One region of the Streptomyces sp. P17 genome, then DNA from elsewhere that is predicted to be linked to it. Evidence: riboswitches for the same ligand, from Rfam matches in the RefSeq annotation. Region 1 holds a riboswitch; the other holds the start of a gene.
What was found. Region 1 has a riboswitch for glycine ahead of gcvT (glycine cleavage system aminomethyltransferase GcvT). Riboswitches for the same ligand answer to the same signal wherever they lie in the genome.
Positions count from the first base shown of each region.

Region 2: linked by a shared signal. The riboswitch ahead of gcvP (aminomethyl-transferring glycine dehydrogenase) and the one ahead of gcvT (glycine cleavage system aminomethyltransferase GcvT) in region 1 are both predicted to bind glycine.

Region 1 is NZ_JAVRBF010000099.1:6,939-16,014, forward strand. It holds gene RMT89_RS37465 (ABC transporter ATP-binding protein) at 1-809, opposite strand, end outside; gene RMT89_RS37470 (ABC transporter permease) at 806-1,813, opposite strand; gene RMT89_RS37475 (ABC transporter substrate-binding protein) at 1,883-3,661, opposite strand; gene RMT89_RS37480 (ABC transporter permease) at 3,699-4,694, opposite strand; gene RMT89_RS37485 (enhanced serine sensitivity protein SseB C-terminal domain-containing protein) at 5,017-5,805, opposite strand; gene RMT89_RS37490 (enhanced serine sensitivity protein SseB) at 5,945-6,739, opposite strand; gene RMT89_RS37495 (AAA family ATPase) at 6,808-7,482, opposite strand; glycine riboswitch at 7,653-7,748, shown strand; gene gcvT (glycine cleavage system aminomethyltransferase GcvT) at 7,896-9,014, shown strand.
Region 2 is NZ_JAVRBF010000097.1:7,530-16,605, reverse strand. It holds gene modA (molybdate ABC transporter substrate-binding protein) at 1-187, shown strand, start outside; gene modB (molybdate ABC transporter permease subunit) at 184-1,011, shown strand; gene RMT89_RS37325 (ABC transporter ATP-binding protein) at 1,008-2,069, shown strand; gene RMT89_RS37320 (TOBE domain-containing protein) at 2,129-2,548, shown strand; gene gcvP (aminomethyl-transferring glycine dehydrogenase) at 2,613-5,498, opposite strand; glycine riboswitch at 5,673-5,769, opposite strand; gene RMT89_RS37310 (PRC-barrel domain-containing protein) at 5,884-6,258, shown strand; gene RMT89_RS37305 (DNA polymerase IV) at 6,337-7,707, opposite strand; gene RMT89_RS37300 (MerR family transcriptional regulator) at 7,779-8,423, opposite strand; gene RMT89_RS37295 (bifunctional nuclease family protein) at 8,686-9,076, opposite strand, start outside.

The DNA of each region.
Region 1 (9,076 bases):
CGCTCGAAGATGTCGTCGACCGGGCCGCGCTCCACGCACCGGCCGCCGTACATCACCAGCACGTCGTCGGCGATGTCGGCGACCACACCGAGGTCGTGGGTGATGAGGACGACCGCGGAGCCGAACTCCTTCTGCAGATCCCGGATCAGGTCGAGGATCTGCGCCTGGACGGTGACGTCCAGGGCGGTCGTCGGCTCGTCCGCGATGAGCAGCTCGGGGTTGTTGACCAGTGCCATGGCGATCATCGCGCGCTGGCGCATACCGCCGGAGAACTCGTGCGGGTAGCCGTCGACACGCTTGGCGGGCTCGGGGATGCCGACCCGGTCGAGCATCTCGACGGCCCGCCTGCGCGCGACCTTCTTGGAGACGTCGTGGTGGACCCGGTACGCCTCCACGATCTGGTTGCCGATCGTGTAGTACGGGTGCATCGCGGACAGCGGATCCTGGAAGATCATCGCCATCTCGCGGCCACGCAGCCGGCGCACCTCGTCCGGGGCGGCGGAGACCAGCTCCTTGCCGTCGAGCCAGATCTCGCCGGACATCTGGACGTTCTTGCCGCGCGCGCCGAGCCGGTGCAGGCCCATGATCGCGAGCGAGGTGACCGACTTGCCCGAGCCGGACTCGCCGACGATGGAGAGGGTCTTGCCCTTCTCCAGCTTGAAGCTGAGCCCGTCGACGGACTTGACCAGGCCGTCGTCGGTCGGGAAGTGCACCTTGAGGTCGCGGACTTCGAGGAACGCGGCGGGCGCGTCGGAGGGGGCCTTGACGGGCTCCCCCACTGCGGCACCGGTCTTGGAGAGTTCGGTCACGAGAGCCTCACCCGCGGGTCGGCGGCGGCGTACAAGAGGTCCACCAGGAAGTTTGCGATCACGACGAAGAACGCGGCGAGCAGGGTCACGCCGAGGATCGGGGGCAGGTCGTTGTCCCGGATGGACTGCACCGCGTACTCACCGATGCCGTGCAGGGAGAAGACCGTCTCGGTGATCACGGCACCACCGAGCAGCAGCCCGAGGTCCATGCCGAAGACGGTGATGATCGGCGTCAGCGCCGCCCGCAGCCCGTGCTTGGCCACGACGTTCCGCTCGCGCAGGCCCTTGGCGCGGGCGGTACGGATGAAGTCCTCGCTCATCGTCTCCAGCATGCCGGAGCGGGTGAGCCGGGCGTAGATGGCCGAGTAGAGCAGGGCGAGTGAACACCACGCCGGGAACAGTGTGTTGGCCCACTGCGAGGGGTTCTCGGTGAAGGGGACGTACTCGCGGCCGAAGATCGGCCACTTGTAGGTGAAGAGGAACAGCGCGAGCTGGCCCGTGAAGAACATGGGCAGCGAGACACCGGCGAGGGCGATGCCCATGAACGTCCGGTCGGCGAACGACCGCGGCTTGAGCGCGGAGATCACACCGGCCGTGACACCGCCCAGCAGCCACATGACGGCGGCACCGGCGGCCAGGGACATCGTCACCGGCAGGCGGTCGGTGAGCTGCGGCCAGACCTGGACGTGGGTCTTGAAGGAGTAGCCGAAGCAGGGCGCGTTGCACTGCGCGGTGGTCGGGCCCAGGTCATAGGTCGCGCCGGAGACGATCCCCTTGATGAAGTCCCAGTACTGGACGTAGACGGGCTGGTCGAGACCGAGGTTCTGCTTGACCGCTTCGATGTCGGCCTTCGAGGGGCTCTTCCCGATGTACTGCTGAGCCAGCTGGTCGGCCGTCTGGCCCGCCAGTCTCGGCAGCAGGAAGAAGATCGCGAAGGTGACCGCGGTGACGACCAGCAGCAGGATCACCGCTGCGACCGTCCGGCGGAGGATATACGAGATCACGGGGATCGGCGCTGGTGCCCGCGGGCCGCGAAGCCCGCGGGCACCAATGCCTTCACCTGCCTTCCGGGGCTACTTCTTGGTCGTGCCGATGTTGAGGTAGTCGTACTGACCGCTGAAGGCCGCCGTGGAGACCAGGTTGGTGAAGCCGGCCGGGCGGTACAGCAGGACCTTGAAGTAGGTCAGCGGAACGAGGGCCGCCTCCTCCATGGTCTTCTTGTCGATCTCGGCGTAGAGGCTGTTGCGCTCGTTCTCGTCCTCGGTCGCGATGGCCTTCTCAAGCATCGAGTTGACGTCGGCGTTGTCGAGCTGCGACAGGTTGGTGTTGCCGGAGGCACCGATCGCGTCACCGTGCAGGATCTGCTGCTCGAAGCCGTAGCCGGACGGCCAGTCGGCACCCCACTGCATCATGTGCAGGCCGATGTTCTGCTTCTTGTTGAACTTCGGCACACCCGCGCTGTCGGTGAAGTACTTGCCCGACGGGTACTGCTTCAGGGTGGCGTTGATGCCGGCCTGCTTCAGCGAGTTGATGATCGCGGTCGCCGCGGCGATCTCCTGCGGACGGTCGCTGCGCGCCGAGATGTTGGTGCTGATCGAGCTCTTGCCGCAGGCCTTCAGCTGCTCCTTGGCCTTGGCGGCGTCACCCTTGTTGTCCGGGGTGGCGTACAGGTCGGTCTTCTGGTAGCCCGGGATGTCCGGCGGCAGGACCGTGGTGGCGATGTCACCGCGGATCGGGCCACCGAGCGCGGTCTGCACCGAGTTCTTGTCGACCGCGTACTGCACGGCCTTGCGGCACTCGACCTTGTCGAACGGCGCGAGCTTGGTGTTGATCGCCATGTAGACCAGACGGCCACCGAAGGTGTTGTCGGTGTTGGCCTTGAGGGCGGGGTCACCCACGACCTCCGCCTGCGTGGCGGCCTGGACGCCACTGCCGCCGAGGTCGATCGCCTTACCGGCCCTGACGTCCTGGTCGATGGTCTCGGCGTTGACCTTCAGCTTGACGACGATCTTGTCCGGGTACTGCTTGCGCAGCGGGTCGGTCGCGGCGTCCCAGTTCTCGTTGCGGACGAGGACGGCCTGCTTGCCCTCCTCGTAGCTCTCGAACTTGTACGAGCCCGAGGACACGATGCTCTTGACGTAGTCGACGCCCTTGTCCTTGGCCTTCGGGACCGGGGCCGTCTGCGGGGTGGCGACCAGGTAGTCGAACTCCTGGAAGGCGCGGTTGAGCTTGAAGACGATCGTGGTGTCGTCCGGCGTCTCGATCGACGCGAGGCCCTTGTCGCTCTTGTCCTTGTAGGGACCCTTGTACTTTTCGCCGCCCTCAAGGAACTGCTGGAAGTAGTTCGGGCCGAGGGAGAGCACGTCACGCGCGAAGTTCGAGCGCTCGACCGCGTACTTGACGTCCTTGGACGTGATCGGCGTGCCGTCCTCGTACTTGAGGCCCTCACGCAGCTTGTACGTCCAGGTCTTGCCGCCGTCGCTGGGCTCACCCGGAGCCGACGCGAGGTCCGGGACCAGCTCGTTGCCGGCCTCGCCCGGGGCGGGCTTGAACGTCATCAGCGGGCGGGCGTACAGCCGGCTGAGGTTGTACATGTACGCGTAGTACGTGTTGCCCGGGTCGAAGGAGTCCGGCACGTCCGAGTACTCGTAGGTGACCGTGCCCCCCTTCGCGTCGGAGGCGTTGACGACACCCTTGGTCGCGGCGTTGGCGCCGGCCGACTTGTTGTTGCCGTCGCCATTGTCGTTGTTGTCATCGGCCTTGCTGCAACCCGAAAGCACCAGGCTGACAGTGCCGATGGCCGCGATGGCGGCCAGCGCTGACCTTCGCATGATGGTCTGCTTCCCCTCCATAGTTGGAAACTTGATGGGCTCTCGACGCGGCCGCATGTCAGCGGCTGCGCGGGTCGAGAGCGTCACGGAGTCCGTCGCCGAGCAGGTTGAACGCCAGGACGGTGACGAAGATGGCGAGGCCCGGCACGATCATGAACTGCGGATCGACCTTGTAGAAGTTGACCGCCTCGCTGAGCATGCCGCCCCACGACGCCTGCGGGGGCTGGATGCCGACGCCGAGGAAGCTCAGGCTGGCCTCGAAAAGGATGTTCGTCGGGATGAGCAGCGTCGAGTAGACGATGATCGGGCCGACCAGGTTCGGGAGCAGCTCCCGGAAGAGGATGTACGGCCCCTTGGCGCCCATGCCCCGGGAGGCGTCGATGAACTCACGCTCCTTGAGGGCCAGGGTCTGACCGCGGACGATGCGGCCCAGGTAGGGCCAGTTGAAGAAGCCGATGATGAAGATCAGCACGCTGATGTGCAGCGGCAGACCCTCCAGGCCGAAGGCACCGCCCTGGAGCGTCGCCGAGATGGCGATGGCGAACAGCAGCAGCGGGAAGGCCAGGAAGGTGTCCATCAGACGGCTGATGATCGTGTCCACCCGCCCTCCGTAGTAGCCGGCCATCACACCGAGGACCGTGCCGATGGTGTTGGACAGGATGGTGGCCCCGAACGCGACGACCAGGGACACCCAGGAGCCCTCCAGGATGCGGGTGGCGATGTCCCGCCCGAACTTGGGCTCGACGCCCAGCGGGTGGTCCATGCTCATCCCGCCGAAGTCCCCGGCGGGCAGCGAGGTGTTGGGGTCGATCAGGTCCTGGTTGAAGGCGTTGGGGTCGAGACCGAACAGGGCCTGGATGGGCCGGGCCAGAACGGCGAGCAGCACCAGCAGGATGACGACGATGCCGCCGGCCACGGCGACCCTGTCCTTCTTGAACCGGGACCAGGCGATCTGTCCGAGCGAACGGCCCTCGATCTGCCCCTTGTCGGCGCCGCTGAGTACAGCCTCCGGCTGTGCCTCGGCTGCCCCGGTGGTCTCGATCGGTGCGGTCACAGTGACCCGACCCCTCTCGCCGGTGGTGACCGGCCTACGCCCGCCGTGGATTACGGCTTTGTCGACTTGCGCTCGATCACAGGATCGACCGATCCCGTGTCTGACTCGGGAGTCTTCAGCGTCGTCACGATCACCCGCCAGGCCTGGCGACGAAAGTATGCGCAACCGTGATGATGCACTAGGGATTCCGTTATCCGAACAGCCGACAGCGGACGCCGGACAGGAGGGAGTTGGGACACATCGGGCGTTTGACGACCTTCGGCGTCATCTACGCGCGAAGAAATGTGTCGGGTACGTGAACGGCCGATGGCCCGTCACGGGGTCAGTATCCGCCGTGTACCGGCGGGTAGCCGTAGCCGGCGGCGGGCGCCTGCGCAGCGTGGGCCTCACGGTCGTAGAAGGGGCGGGCGCTCGCCCGCATCCACAGGGCGACCGGGTCGTACTCGTCGGACATCGCCACCGTCGACACCGGCAGCCCGTCGGGGACCGCGCCGATGGACTGCTGCATCATCGCGCGCACCGAGTCCACGGCGGGCGGGCTGGTGTCGTACACATCCAGGCCGATGGCGAGGTACGGCGCCCCGAGCGCCGGCTGTACCCAGGCGCGGCGCAGGGCACGGACGGCCGGGGTGCGGTGGGCGTTCTGCGCGAGCAGGGCGTAGAAGTGCGGGATCTCGATGCCGGGCTCCGACAGGCTCAGCGGTCCGGCGGGCTGACGGTCCAGGCCGGTGGCGATCCGGCGCAGGTCGAGCCAGGGGATGCCGACACCGCCGCCCGGGGCGTGCGGGTTGAGCCAGAGGCCGAAGTGGTCCGGGTACAGGGTGCGGGCCGCGTCGACACCGTCGACGACTTCGTAACTGCGGTTCCAGCCGCTGGCCGACAGCTCCTGGGCGGAGGTGACACAGGGGGCGTAGCCGTAGCCATCGACCTCCATGTTCCCGTACTGGGCGTCCGGGGAGCCGGCCTGGCCGTGCCACAGGAGCATCCAGATCTGGCCGGAGTTCGGGGTCGCGAGCGCGCGCAGGAGCGCCTCGTAGGCGTCGTACCGCCCGGGCGTGACCTGGCGCAGCATGTGCTCGACCTGCCCGGCCGCGATGCCGCTGGCGCTCACCTGTACCGCCCCTTCAACCTTTGTCCGACCGAGCCGTGACCCTAGCTTAAGGCCGCCTACGCGCTCGGGACTTGCTGCGCTCTTGCGTCTGCGGGTCCGGTGTGGCTGGTCGCGCAGTTCCCCGCGCCCCTAGGTATCTTCACTGGCCCCGCGTGTAGAAGGGCCGGACCTTTTCCCGCATCCACATCGCCACCGGATCCTGGGCTGCCATGTCCAGCAGGATCAGGTTGACCGGCCAGTTCGTCGGGACCCTGCCCAGGGCTCGGCCCAGGGCGTCCATCGGGGCCGTGCGCAGGTCGCCCTCCCAGTTGGAGAGTTCCACCCCTACGAACATCACCGGGTCCGCCGTTTCGATGGCGGCCAGGCAGCGGCGGGCCGTGGTGACCACGCCGGTCGCCGCGAACTCGGCGGAGGCCGCGGAGAGGAAGTCGACCGGGTCGTCCTGCCAGTCCGGTTCGTAGAGCTTGACGCGGCCGCCGCTCGCGGGGCCGTCCAGCGGGGTGCGGCCCACCCGGCACAGCTCGGCTACCGCCGGCGGCGGGAGGGGGATGCCCACCACGCCGTCGGGGTTGACCGCTATGCCCACCTGCGGGGGCAGACCGCGGGCGAACTCCACCGCGGGGGCGATCGTGTACGACATGTGCGAGCCGACGACCTGGCGGAACTGTTCCTCGGAGCTGAAGACCGGGACATAGGCCTGGCCCGCGATCTCCAGCGTCGGCAGGTCCAGCGGGCCGCTGTGCGGGCCGCCGCCGGAGGGCAGCGGCACCCAGAGGAAGCTGCGGCCGAGGACCTCGATGATCCGGCCGCCCGCCGAGGGCACGCCGAGGGAGGCGGAGAGCACCTCCTCCAGCTCGTTGCCGGGCCATCCACCGTGCGGATGGGGGTGTGCCTGCGCCGGAAAGTCCGCGGGGAGATCCGCCGGGAAGTCCATCTGTCTGACCGCCTGCCGTGAACCACTGATATGGCTGAAAAGGCTAGCGCCTGTGGACCGACCGGGGCTCAGCCCGTGAAGCCGATCCGCCGGAGCACGCCCGCCGCCGGGCGGTCGATCAGCACCGCCGAGCCGCAGCCCTGGGGCAGCTCGCCCTTCTCCACCGCGCGCAGCAGCCGGCCCGCCGCCGAGCGGTGCCGCAGGAAGGCGTACCGCGAGACACCGCGACCGCGCGCACGCTGGCCCTTCAGCGCCTCGTCCGGGGTCACGTCGAGGAGCAGCAGATGCAGCGTGCCGCCCCGGCGCCGCGCCTCGCGGGCCAGCCAGCCGCGCACCCAGGCCTGGGTACCGCAGTCGTGCACGACGACGCCCTTGCCGGAGCGCAGGGCACGCCACAGCCCCGCGTAGTGGGCGAGCCGGACGAGGGGTCGGTAGACCGCGTACGGCAGGAAGCCCGGCATCCGGGCGTCCCAGCGGTCGCGGGTGTCCTGGGAGTCGATGCGCGGGCCCTTCACAGCCCGCCGCATCAGCGTGGACTTGCCGCTGCCGGGCAGGCCGGTGATCACGACGAGGTCCCGGGGCCCGAAGAGCAGCGCGTGCGGGCTGTGGCCGTCGCGTTCGCGCAGGTCGCGGACGACGGGTGCGCGGAGCGTGCCGCGGGCTTCGAGGGCCGGGGCCACGGGCCGCTTGGGCAGCGCAAGGCCCGACGTCGTCGCGTACGCCGTGGTCCTGTTCACCGTCATCGTCCTCCTCCGGGTTCGGGATCTCCCCTCCCCACTGAACGTAAAGAGAAGGTAATGCGCGATCTCTCGCGTTTTCGTGCGCGTACCGCCACAAGCCGGTTACAGATGCGGCCTGCCCACGGAAGCCTCCGCCATGCAATGATGGCCGCGCCAACTGCATACCGGCCGTTTGAATCCGCGCGGGAGAGTCCCCAGCTTTCAGCTGGGGCGCCGAAGGAGCAAGTCCCTCCCTTGAATCTCTCAGGCCCCGTTACCGCGCGGGCGAGGCACATCTGAAAAGCGGACCGCCGTTGCGGTGGTCCCACCCAAGGTGCAAGCCAGGATCCTTTTCCGATCATGGCGAACCTCTCAGGTTCCGATGACAGATGGGGAGGAACGACCTCGCCAGTCATGCCTTGGGAGACGACCGTCCGATGAGCAGTACCGAACCCCGCCGTACCGCCCTCGATGCCCTGCATCGTTCGCTGGGCGCGACGATGACCGACTTCGCCGGCTGGGACATGCCGCTGCGTTACGGCTCCGAGCGCGACGAGCACAACGCCGTGCGCACCCGGGCCGGCCTCTTCGACCTCTCCCACATGGGCGAGATCACGGTCACCGGACCGCAGGCGGCCGCACTTCTCGACTACGCCCTCGTCGGGAACATCGGGGGCGTGAAGGCCGGCCGCGCCCGCTACACCATGATCTGCCGGGCCGACGGCGGCATCCTCGACGACCTGATCGTCTACCGCCTCGCCGAGACCGAGTACATGGTCGTCGCCAACGCCTCGAACGCCCAGGTGGTGCTGGACGCGCTGGTGGATCGTTCCGCCGGTTTCGACGCCGAGGTCCGCGACGACCGGGACGCCTACGCGCTGATCGCCGTGCAGGGCCCCGAGTCCCCGGGCATCCTCGGCTCGCTCACCGACGCCGGCCTCGACGGCCTGAAGTACTACGCCGGGCTTCCCGGCACCGTCGCCGGCGTCCCCGCGCTGATCGCTCGCACCGGATACACCGGCGAGGACGGCTTCGAGCTGTTCGTGAAGCCCGAGGACGCGGTCGAGCTGTGGCAGGCCCTCACCAAGGCGGGCGAGGGCGCCGGCCTGATCCCCTGCGGCCTGTCCTGCCGGGACACCCTGCGTCTTGAAGCGGGCATGCCGCTGTACGGCCACGAGCTCACCACCTCGCAGACCCCCTTCGACGCCGGTCTCGGCCGGGTGGTCAAGTTCGAGAAGGAGGGCGACTTCGTCGGACGCGAGGCGCTCACCGAGGCCGCCAGGCGTGCGGAGACCAACCCGCCGCGCGTCCTCGTCGGCCTGATCGCGGAGGGCCGCCGCGTGCCGCGCGCCGGCTACCCGGTCGTCGCCGGCGGCGAGGTCATCGGCGAGGTCACCTCCGGCGCCCCCTCCCCCACGCTGGACAAGCCCATCGCCATGGCCTACGTCGACGCCGCGCACTCGGCGCCCGGCACCGCGGGCGTCGGCGTGGACATCCGGGGCAGCCACGAACCGTACGAGGTCGTGGCGCTGCCCTTCTACAAGCGCCAGAAGTAACGCGCCGCAGGTGATGCTGAGCACATCACCGCTGCTCACGCATGCTTGCAGCAGTCCCCCAT
Region 2 (9,076 bases), on a different contig from region 1:
CGTGAAGGCCGCGGGTGACAAGGTGGGGGGCGTGGACTTCCCGGAGGCGGCCGACGCCATCAACGACTACCCGATCGCCCTTCTCAAGGACGCGCCCAACCCGGACGCGGCCAAGGCGTTCATGGAGCTGGTGCGCTCCGCCGAGGGCCGGCAGGTCCTGACCGAGGCCGGATTCCTGAAGCCGTGACGGGTAGCGCCGAGACCTTGGAGGGCCGCCGCAGACGCGTCCGGCCCCGTGTGGTGCCGCTGCCGCTGCTGCTCCCCGCCCTCCTGGGTCTGGCGTTCCTGGTGGTCCCCCTGATCGCCCTGCTGGTACGCACCCCCTGGCGCACCCTCCCGGACCAGCTGACCAGCCCAGAGGTATGGGACGCCCTGCGCCTGTCACTGGTGTGCGCGACGGCGGCAACCGCGCTGAGCCTGCTCCTGGGCGTCCCGCTGGCCTGGCTGCTGGCCAGAACGGACTTCCCGGGCCGCGGCCTGGTCCGGGCCCTGGTGACCCTGCCCCTGGTCCTCCCCCCGGTGGTGGGCGGCGTGGCCCTGCTGCTCGCCCTGGGCCGCAACGGCGTGGTGGGACAGTGGCTGGACGACTGGTTCGGACTCACCCTCCCGTTCACGACGGCGGGCGTGGTGGTGGCGGAGACCTTCGTGGCGATGCCGTTCCTGGTCATCAGCGTGGAAGGCACGCTGAGAGCGGCCGACCCCCGCTACGAGGAAGCGGCCACGACCCTGGGCGCCTCCCGCTTCACGGCGTTCCGCAGAGTGACGCTGCCCTTGATCGCCCCGGGTATCGCGGCGGGAGCGGTGCTGGCCTGGGCCCGTGCCCTCGGCGAGTTCGGCGCCACCATCACGTTCGCGGGCAACTTCCCGGGCCGAACCCAGACCATGCCCCTCGCGGTGTACCTGGCCCTCCAATCAGACCCAGCAGCCGCCATCGCCCTGAGCCTGGTGCTCCTGGCCGTGTCGATCACGGTATTGGCGGCATTGCGCGACCGCTGGATGGCCACCCCATGACCACCTTCGCCCAAGGCGACCAGGGCCTGGACACCCACCTGATCGTCGACCGGGACAACTTCCATCTGGATGTCAGGCTCACCGCCGCCCCCGGCGACGTCCTGGCCCTGCTCGGCCCCAACGGCGCGGGCAAGACCACCGCCCTGCGCGCCCTGGCGGGCCTGATCCCCCTCACCGCCGGCCATCTCCGCCTGGACGGCACGCCCCTGGACCGCACACCCCCCGAGAACCGCCCGGTGGGCGTCGTCTTCCAGGACTACCTCCTCTTCCCCCACCTCACCGCCCTCGACAACGTCGCCTTCGGTCCCCACTGCCAAGGCGCCACCAAGTCCGAATCGCGAGCCCAGGCCCACACCTGGCTCAAGCGCATGGGCCTCACCGACCATGCCACCGCCAAGCCCCGCCGCCTCTCCGGCGGCCAGGCCCAGCGCGTCGCCCTGGCCCGAGCCCTCGCCACCAACCCCCGTCTGCTCCTCCTGGACGAACCCCTGGCGGCCCTGGACGCCCGCACCCGACTGGAAGTGCGAGCCCAACTCCGCCGCCACCTCGCCGAGTTCGAGGCAGTGGCGGTCCTGGTCACCCACGACCCCCTGGACGCCATGGTCCTGGCGGACCGCCTGGTGGTCATCGAACACGGCCGAGTGGTCCAGGAGGGCACCCCCGCGGACATCGCCCGCCACCCCCGTACGGACTACATCGCCCAACTGGTGGGCCTGAACCTCTACAAGGGCAAAGCGGAAGGCCACACGGTCCATCTCGACGCGGGCCCCGCCATCACCACCACGGAAGACCTCAACGGCCCGGTTTTCGTCGCCTTTCCCCCGGGCGCCGTGACGCTCTTCCGTGACCGCCCCACCGGCGCCAGCGCCCGCAACCTCTGGCAGTGCCGGGTCGAAGGGCTGGAAACCCACGGCGACCAGATCCGCGCGGACCTCACCGGTGAACTCCGCCTCGCCGCCGACCTCACCACGGTCGCCGCGGCGGAACTCGACCTCCACCCCGGCGCCCCCGTCTGGGCAACCGTCAAGGCGACGCAAACACACGCGTACCCGGCATAAGCCCACCCCCCGGCTACCGTGGGACGCCCCACCAGCCCACCCCGAACCAGAGGCGTCCCATGCCCCTCAGCATCCGCAACCAACTCCCGGGCACCGTCACCGCCATCACCCCCGGCGAAGTCATGGCCACCGTCAAGGTCGACCTGTCCGGCGGCCACCACCTCACCGCCGCGATCACCAGAGAAGCAGCCGCAGACCTGGCCCTCACCCCGGGCTCCGACGTACGAGCCCTGCTGAAGTCGACTGAGGTCGCCCTCACCACGGCCCCCGTGACCGGCCTCTCGATCCGCAACCAACTCCCCGGCACGGTAAGCGAGATCATCACCGGCGAAGCGATGACCTCGATCAAGATCACGGTCGCCGGGGGCGCACTGACGTCAGTGATCACCACAGAAGCGGCCACCGACCTGGGCCTGGCCCCCGGCACCCCCGTGGTCGCCCTGATCAAGTCGACCGAGATCTCCCTGGCAACCCCCTGACACAAAAGGGGCTCCGCCCGAGCCGTACAGGCCGGGCGGAGCCCGCCCTGTTTCCTACGCCGGATCAGTCGTCGTACGCGTCCAGCGGCGGGCAGGAGCACACCAGATTCCGGTCACCGAACGCCTGGTCGATACGGCGCACCGGCGGCCAGTACTTGTCCGTGGCCGAGACCCCACCCGGGAACACGGCCTCCTCACGGCTGTACGCGTGCTCCCACTCCCCGCCCAGCGAGGCAGCGGTGTGCGGAGCGTTCCGCAGCGGGTTGTCGTCCGCGGCCCACTCCCCGGAACCGACCTTCTCGATCTCCGCGCGAATGGCGATCATCGCCTCGCAGAACCGGTCCAGCTCGATCAGGTCCTCGGACTCGGTCGGCTCGATCATCAGCGTGCCGGCCACCGGGAAGGACATCGTCGGCGCGTGGAAGCCGTAGTCGATGAGCCGCTTGGCTACGTCGTCGACGCTCACACCGGTCGTCTTGGTCAGCGGACGCAGATCGATGATGCACTCGTGCGCGACGAGCCCGCCGGGGCCGGTGTACAGCACCGGGTAGTGCGGCTCCAGCCGCCTGGCGATGTAGTTGGCGCTGAGCACCGCGACCTGCGTGGCCCGCTTGAGCCCCTCGCCGCCCATGAGCCGCACGTATGACCACGAGATCGGCAGGATCCCCGCGGAGCCCCACGGCGCCGCCGAGATCGGACCGACACCCGTCTCGGGACCGGCTGCGGGCTGGAGCGGGTGGTTCGGCAGATACGGCGCGAGGTGCGCGCGCACACCGACCGGACCGACGCCCGGACCACCGCCGCCGTGCGGGATGCAGAAGGTCTTGTGCAGGTTCAGATGCGAGACGTCACCGCCGAAGTGGCCCGGCTTGGCAAGGCCCACCAGGGCGTTGAGGTTGGCGCCGTCGACGTAGACCTGCCCGCCGGCCTCGTGCACCTGCGCGCAGATGTCGACGACATGCTCCTCGAAGACACCGTGCGTCGACGGGTACGTGATCATCAGCACCGACAGCTCGTCGCGGTACTGCTCGATCTTCGCCCGCAGGTCCTCGACGTCGATCTCGCCGTCCTCGGCGGTCTTGACGACGACGACCTTCATGCCGGCCATCACGGCGCTGGCGGCGTTGGTGCCGTGCGCGGAGGACGGGATGAGGCAGACGGTGCGCTGCTCGTCACCGTTGGCGCGGTGGTAGCCGCGGACGGCGAGCAGACCGGCCAGCTCACCCTGCGAGCCGGCGTTCGGCTGGAGGCTGACCTTGTCGTATCCGGTGACCTCGGCGAGACGTTCCTCCAGCTCACGGATGAGCGTGAGGTAGCCCTGCGCCTGCTCGGCCGGCGCGAAGGGGTGCAGCTGCCCGAACTCCGGCCAGGTGACCGGCTCCATCTCGGTCGTCGCGTTGAGCTTCATCGTGCAGGAGCCCAGTGGGATCATGCCGCGGTCGAGCGCGTAGTCACGGTCGGCCAGCCGGCGCAGGTAGCGCAGCATGGCGGTCTCGGAGCGGTGCTGGTGGAAGACCGGGTGCGTCAGGAACTCGTCCTCGCGCAGCGCGGTCCGCGGCAGCGCCTCCTCGGCGCCGGCGTCCAGCGCCTCGATGTCCCCGTCGACCCCGAAGGCGCTCCACACGGCGCCCAGCTGGGCCCGCCCGGTCGTCTCGTCACAGGCGACGGAGACGTGGTCGGCGTCGACGAGACGCAGGTTGACGCCGTTTTCCCGCGCGGCGGCGACGACCTCGGCGGCCCGTCCCGGAACCCGCACGGTCAGCGTGTCGAAGTACGCACCGTGCACGACCTCGACTCCGCCCGCGGTGAGCCCCGCGGCGAGGATCGTGGCGTACCGGTGGACCCGCCGCGCGATGCCCTTCAGCCCCTCGGGCCCGTGGTAGACGGCGTACATCCCGGCCATCACGGCGAGCAGCACCTGCGCCGTACAGATGTTGCTGGTGGCCTTCTCACGACGGATGTGCTGCTCACGCGTCTGCAGCGCGAGCCGGTAGGCCTTGTTCCCGTCGGCGTCCACGGACACGCCCACGAGCCGGCCGGGCAGGCTGCGCGCGAACTTCTCGTGTACGGCCATGTAGCCGGCGTGCGGACCGCCGAAGCCCATCGGAACGCCGAAGCGCTGGGTGGTGCCGACCGCGATGTCCGCGCCGAGCTCGCCCGGCGAGGTCAGCAGCGTCAGCGCGAGCAGATCGGCGGCGACGGTGACCAGCGCGCCGAGCCCGTGGGCCTGCTCGATGACGGGCTTGATGTCCCGTACGGCACCGGAGGCGCCCGGGTACTGGATGAGGACGCCGTTGATCTCACGTTCTGCGATCTCGGCGGGGATGCCGTCGCTGAGGTCGGCGACGACGACCTCCACTCCGGTCGGCTCGGCACGCGTCTCGATCACGGCGATGGTCTGCGGAAGGGCGTCCGCGTCGATCAGGAAGAGGCCCTTCTTGTTCTTGCCCATACGCCGGGACAGAGCCATGGCCTCGGCCGCGGCCGTCCCCTCGTCGAGCAGCGAGGCACCGGAGGTGGGCAGCCCGGTCAGCTCGGCGACCATGGTCTGGAAGTTCAGCAGGGCTTCGAGCCGCCCCTGGGAGATCTCCGGCTGGTACGGCGTGTAGGCCGTGTACCAAGCGGGGTTCTCCATCACATTGCGCAGGATGACGGGCGGGGTGAAGGTCCCGTAGTACCCGAGCCCGATCATGGAGTCGAGCACCTGGTTGCGATCGGCGAGCGACCGCAGCTCGGCGAGCACCTCGGCCTCGGTACGGGCGCCCGGCAGGTCGAGGGCGTCGGCGTTCTTGATCACATCCGGCACCGCGGCGGCGGTGAGCTCGTCGAGCGAGCCGTAGCCGACCTGCGCGAGCATCTTGGCCCGAGCCTCATGATCAGGACCAATATGACGCTGCTCGAAGGGGATTCCTTGTTCGAGCTCGGAGAGCGGAATGCGATGGGCGGTCATTGCGGAGGCCTCCTGGTCGACACGACCTTCGAGGGGCACCACGGCGCGGGTACCCGGACGGCCTCCCCCTCTGTCATCTCAACCTGAGAGCTTCACCGGACGCCCGAGGGCAGCCGGCTTTCACCGTCGGTGAGAGCGGAAGCCGTCGACACCCGCCCTGCTTTCCAGAGTGACCTCGTCCGTGCGGTACGTGGGCCTGAGAGATTCCGGGGAGGATTTGCTCCTTCGGCGCCTCCGGATGGTGTCCGGAGGACTCTCCCGCACGGGGTCAGCAGCCGTCTGAAAGCCTACCAGCGAGGTCAACGCCCAGGCGTTCGAGTGGCCGCTTGCCCCAATGTGCTCTTTCGTAGTGCTTACGGATGAGTTGCGACCAAGTGGAGGGCCCGTGCAGACCGACATCGATCCGCGCAACCTGATCGGCCGCAAGGCGTTCGACCGCAACGGTACGAAGATCGGCACGATCGACGAGGTCTACCTCGACGACGCGACCGGCGTACCGGAGTGGGCAGCCATACGCACGGGCCTGTTCAGCAGAGACGCGTTCGTCCCCCTGGAGCCCAGCGAGCTCGTGGAGGGCACCCTGCACGTCCCCTTCGACCGCTCCCTGATCAAGGACGCCCCCGACTTCGGAGTAGGCCGCCACCTCTCGCCCGAACAGGAACTCCAGCTCTACCACCACTACGGCCTGGACATCACCGCACCCCCACCCCCGGACCACGACTTCGGCAACTTGGCAGGCACGGAGGACGCGGACACCTGAGCCGTCCGGCCCTTGTGGATTGCCGCAGCGCCCGGCGGGACCGCCCGCGAACCCACCCCACGCCGGCCCGGACAACGGTCACGCAGGAACCCCGTCCACCGAGGCCCCGGGTCTTCGCGGCACCAACGGCAGCGGCTCGGCCGGCGACAGCTCCGGATCGTCCACCAAAAACGTCCGCACCCGCCCCGGCCCGGAATCAGGCGTCTCGAACCTCACCGTCACCCGCCCCACCCCACTCCCCTGCACCCACCCATGCCCGAACTCGGCATGCCGCACATCATGACCCGCAGCCCACCGCCGCTCCCCAGGCTCCACAGTCTCCCGCGCAGCAGCCTCAACCTTCCCCTCCTCCCCCATGTCAGCCGCCACGCCGTCCCCCGCGGCCTGCGCGAAGAGATCTTCCTGGGTAAAGTCGGCCAGCCCACTGACCCCCACCCCCAGCAGCCGCACACCCCCGGTCGTGTCCACCGACTCCAGCAGCCGAGCAGCCGCCTCCCGCACCACCGCCGGATCATCCGTGGGCCCACGCAACGTCTCCGACCGCGTCAGCGTCGAAAAGTCGTAGCGCCGCACCTTCAGCACGATCGTCCGCCCGGACAGCCCCGCCCCCCGCAGCCGCCGTACACACCGATCCGCCAGCCGCGCCACCTCAAGCCCGACCCGCACCCGATCATGGATGTCCACGTCATAGGTGTCCTCCACGGACACCGACTTCGCCTCCCGCTCAGCCACCACGGGCCGCTCATCCCGCGCCAGCGCCATGGCGTACAGCGCATGCCCATGCGCCTTCCCCAGCAGCCGCACGAGCTCGTCCTCCCCCGCCTCGGCCAGCTCATCGACCGTATGGATCCCGGCCCGCCGCAGGTGGTCCCCCGTAGCCGGCCCCACCCCCGGCAGGGTCCGCACCGACATCGGCCCGAGCAGCGCCCGCTCGGTCCCCGGTTCGATCAGCACCAGCCCGTCCGGCTTGGCCTGCTCCGAGGCGATCTTGGCCAGCATCTTGGAGGCCGCGAGCCCCACCGATCCCGTCAGCCCGGTGACCGCCCGTATGCCGGCCCGCAGCTTCACCCCCGCCAGCCGCGCCGACTCCGCGTCCCAGGCCGCTCCCCCGGCCTCCAGATCCACGAACGCCTCGTCCAGGCTGAGCGGTTCCACCAGCGGCGAGAGCGCCCCCAGCAGTTCCATGACCTGCTCACTGATGGACCGGTAGAAGCTGAACCGCGGCACCAGATACGCGGCGTTCGGCGCGAGCCGCCGGGCCTGCGCCATGGGCATCGCCGAATGAACGCCGAACACCCGCGCCTCGTACGAGCACGTCGCCACCACACCCCGAGGCCCGAGCCCGCCCACGATGACGGCCTTCCCGCGCAGACTCGGCTTGGACGCCTGCTCCGCCGAGGCGAAGAAGGCATCCATGTCGAGATGCAGGATCGTGGGCGCGTTTCTCACATATCCGATGCTGCCCTACGCCACTGACAATGCCCCCGAGCCGACCCCGTGCCTGGGCCCCCGGCCGGGCCTCAGACCGCCCGGTTCCGCCGCCGCGCCAGCTCATCGGCGGGATTGGGGCCGACCAGCGTCTCGCCGGTGTCGATCCGCTCCCCGTGCAGCTGCGTCAGCGCGCTCTCCACGTCCCGCCACACCACACCGACGGCGATCCCGAAGATGCCCTGCCCGCCCTGGAGCAGCGCGTGGACCTCGTCCGGCGAGGTGCACTCGTAGACCGTGGCGCCGTCGCTCATCAGCGTCATGCGCTCCAGGTCACGAAATCCCCGCTCCCGCAGATGCTGCACCGCGGTACGGATGTTCTGCAGCGCGACACCGGTGTCCAGGAACCGCTTGACGATCTTCAGGACGACGACGTCCCGGAAGCTGTACAGGCGCTGCGTCCCCGACCCGTAGGCGGGCCGCACACTCGGCTCGACGAGCCCGGTGCGCGCCCAGTAGTCCAGTTGCCGATAGGTGATGCCGGCGGCCGCGCAGGCCGTCGGACCTCGATAGCCGATCTGCTCGGACGCCATGGGCGCCGCCCCTCCGCCGCTCGGCACGGCCGCCGGTCGCTGCGGTGCGTGGTCGGCCGCGCTGCCGTGAAGCGGATACGGACCGCTCGCCCCGAGACCGTGTCCGGGGGCACCCCCAGCCGTACCGTCGCCGCTGCTTCTCACGCCGACCTCCGTCCTTGACCTGCCTTCTCGACGGTAGGCAGTCACCAGGGGTGCGTCAACGATCGCCACACTCGGCACGCCGAGTGATAATCACCCTAGGAGTGGTTTCCCGTACCCCACCGCGGGGAAAGGCTAGCCGAATGCGCTGGGAGCAGGCCGCAGGACGCTCTCACTCGCCGCTGGCAATTGCCGGGGCCCGAGCCGTCGGCGGGCCGTGGCCGCTCGCCGTTGACCCGCTGGTCGCCGGGCCGCCGGGGCCGTCTCACTGACTGCTGGTGCCGAAGTCCTCGGGTGAGATCTGGTCGAGGAACTCGCGGAACTTCTCCACCTCGTCCTCCTGCTCGTCCGGAATCGCGATGCCCGCGTCGTCGAGCACGCCGTCGCTGCCGTAGATCGGCGTTCCGGTGCGCAGGGCCAGCGCTATGGCATCGGACGGTCGGGCGCTCACCTCGACCCCGCTGGCGAAGACCAGCTCGGCGTAGAAGACGCCTTCACGCAGGTCCGTGATGCGCACTTCGGTGAGCTCCTGGCCGACGGCCTCCAGCACGTCCTTGAACAGGTCGTGGGTCAGCGGTCGTGCGGGGGCCATGCCCTGCTGGGCGAAGGCAATGGCCGTCGCCTCCCCCGGGCCGATCCAGATGGGGAGGTAGCGG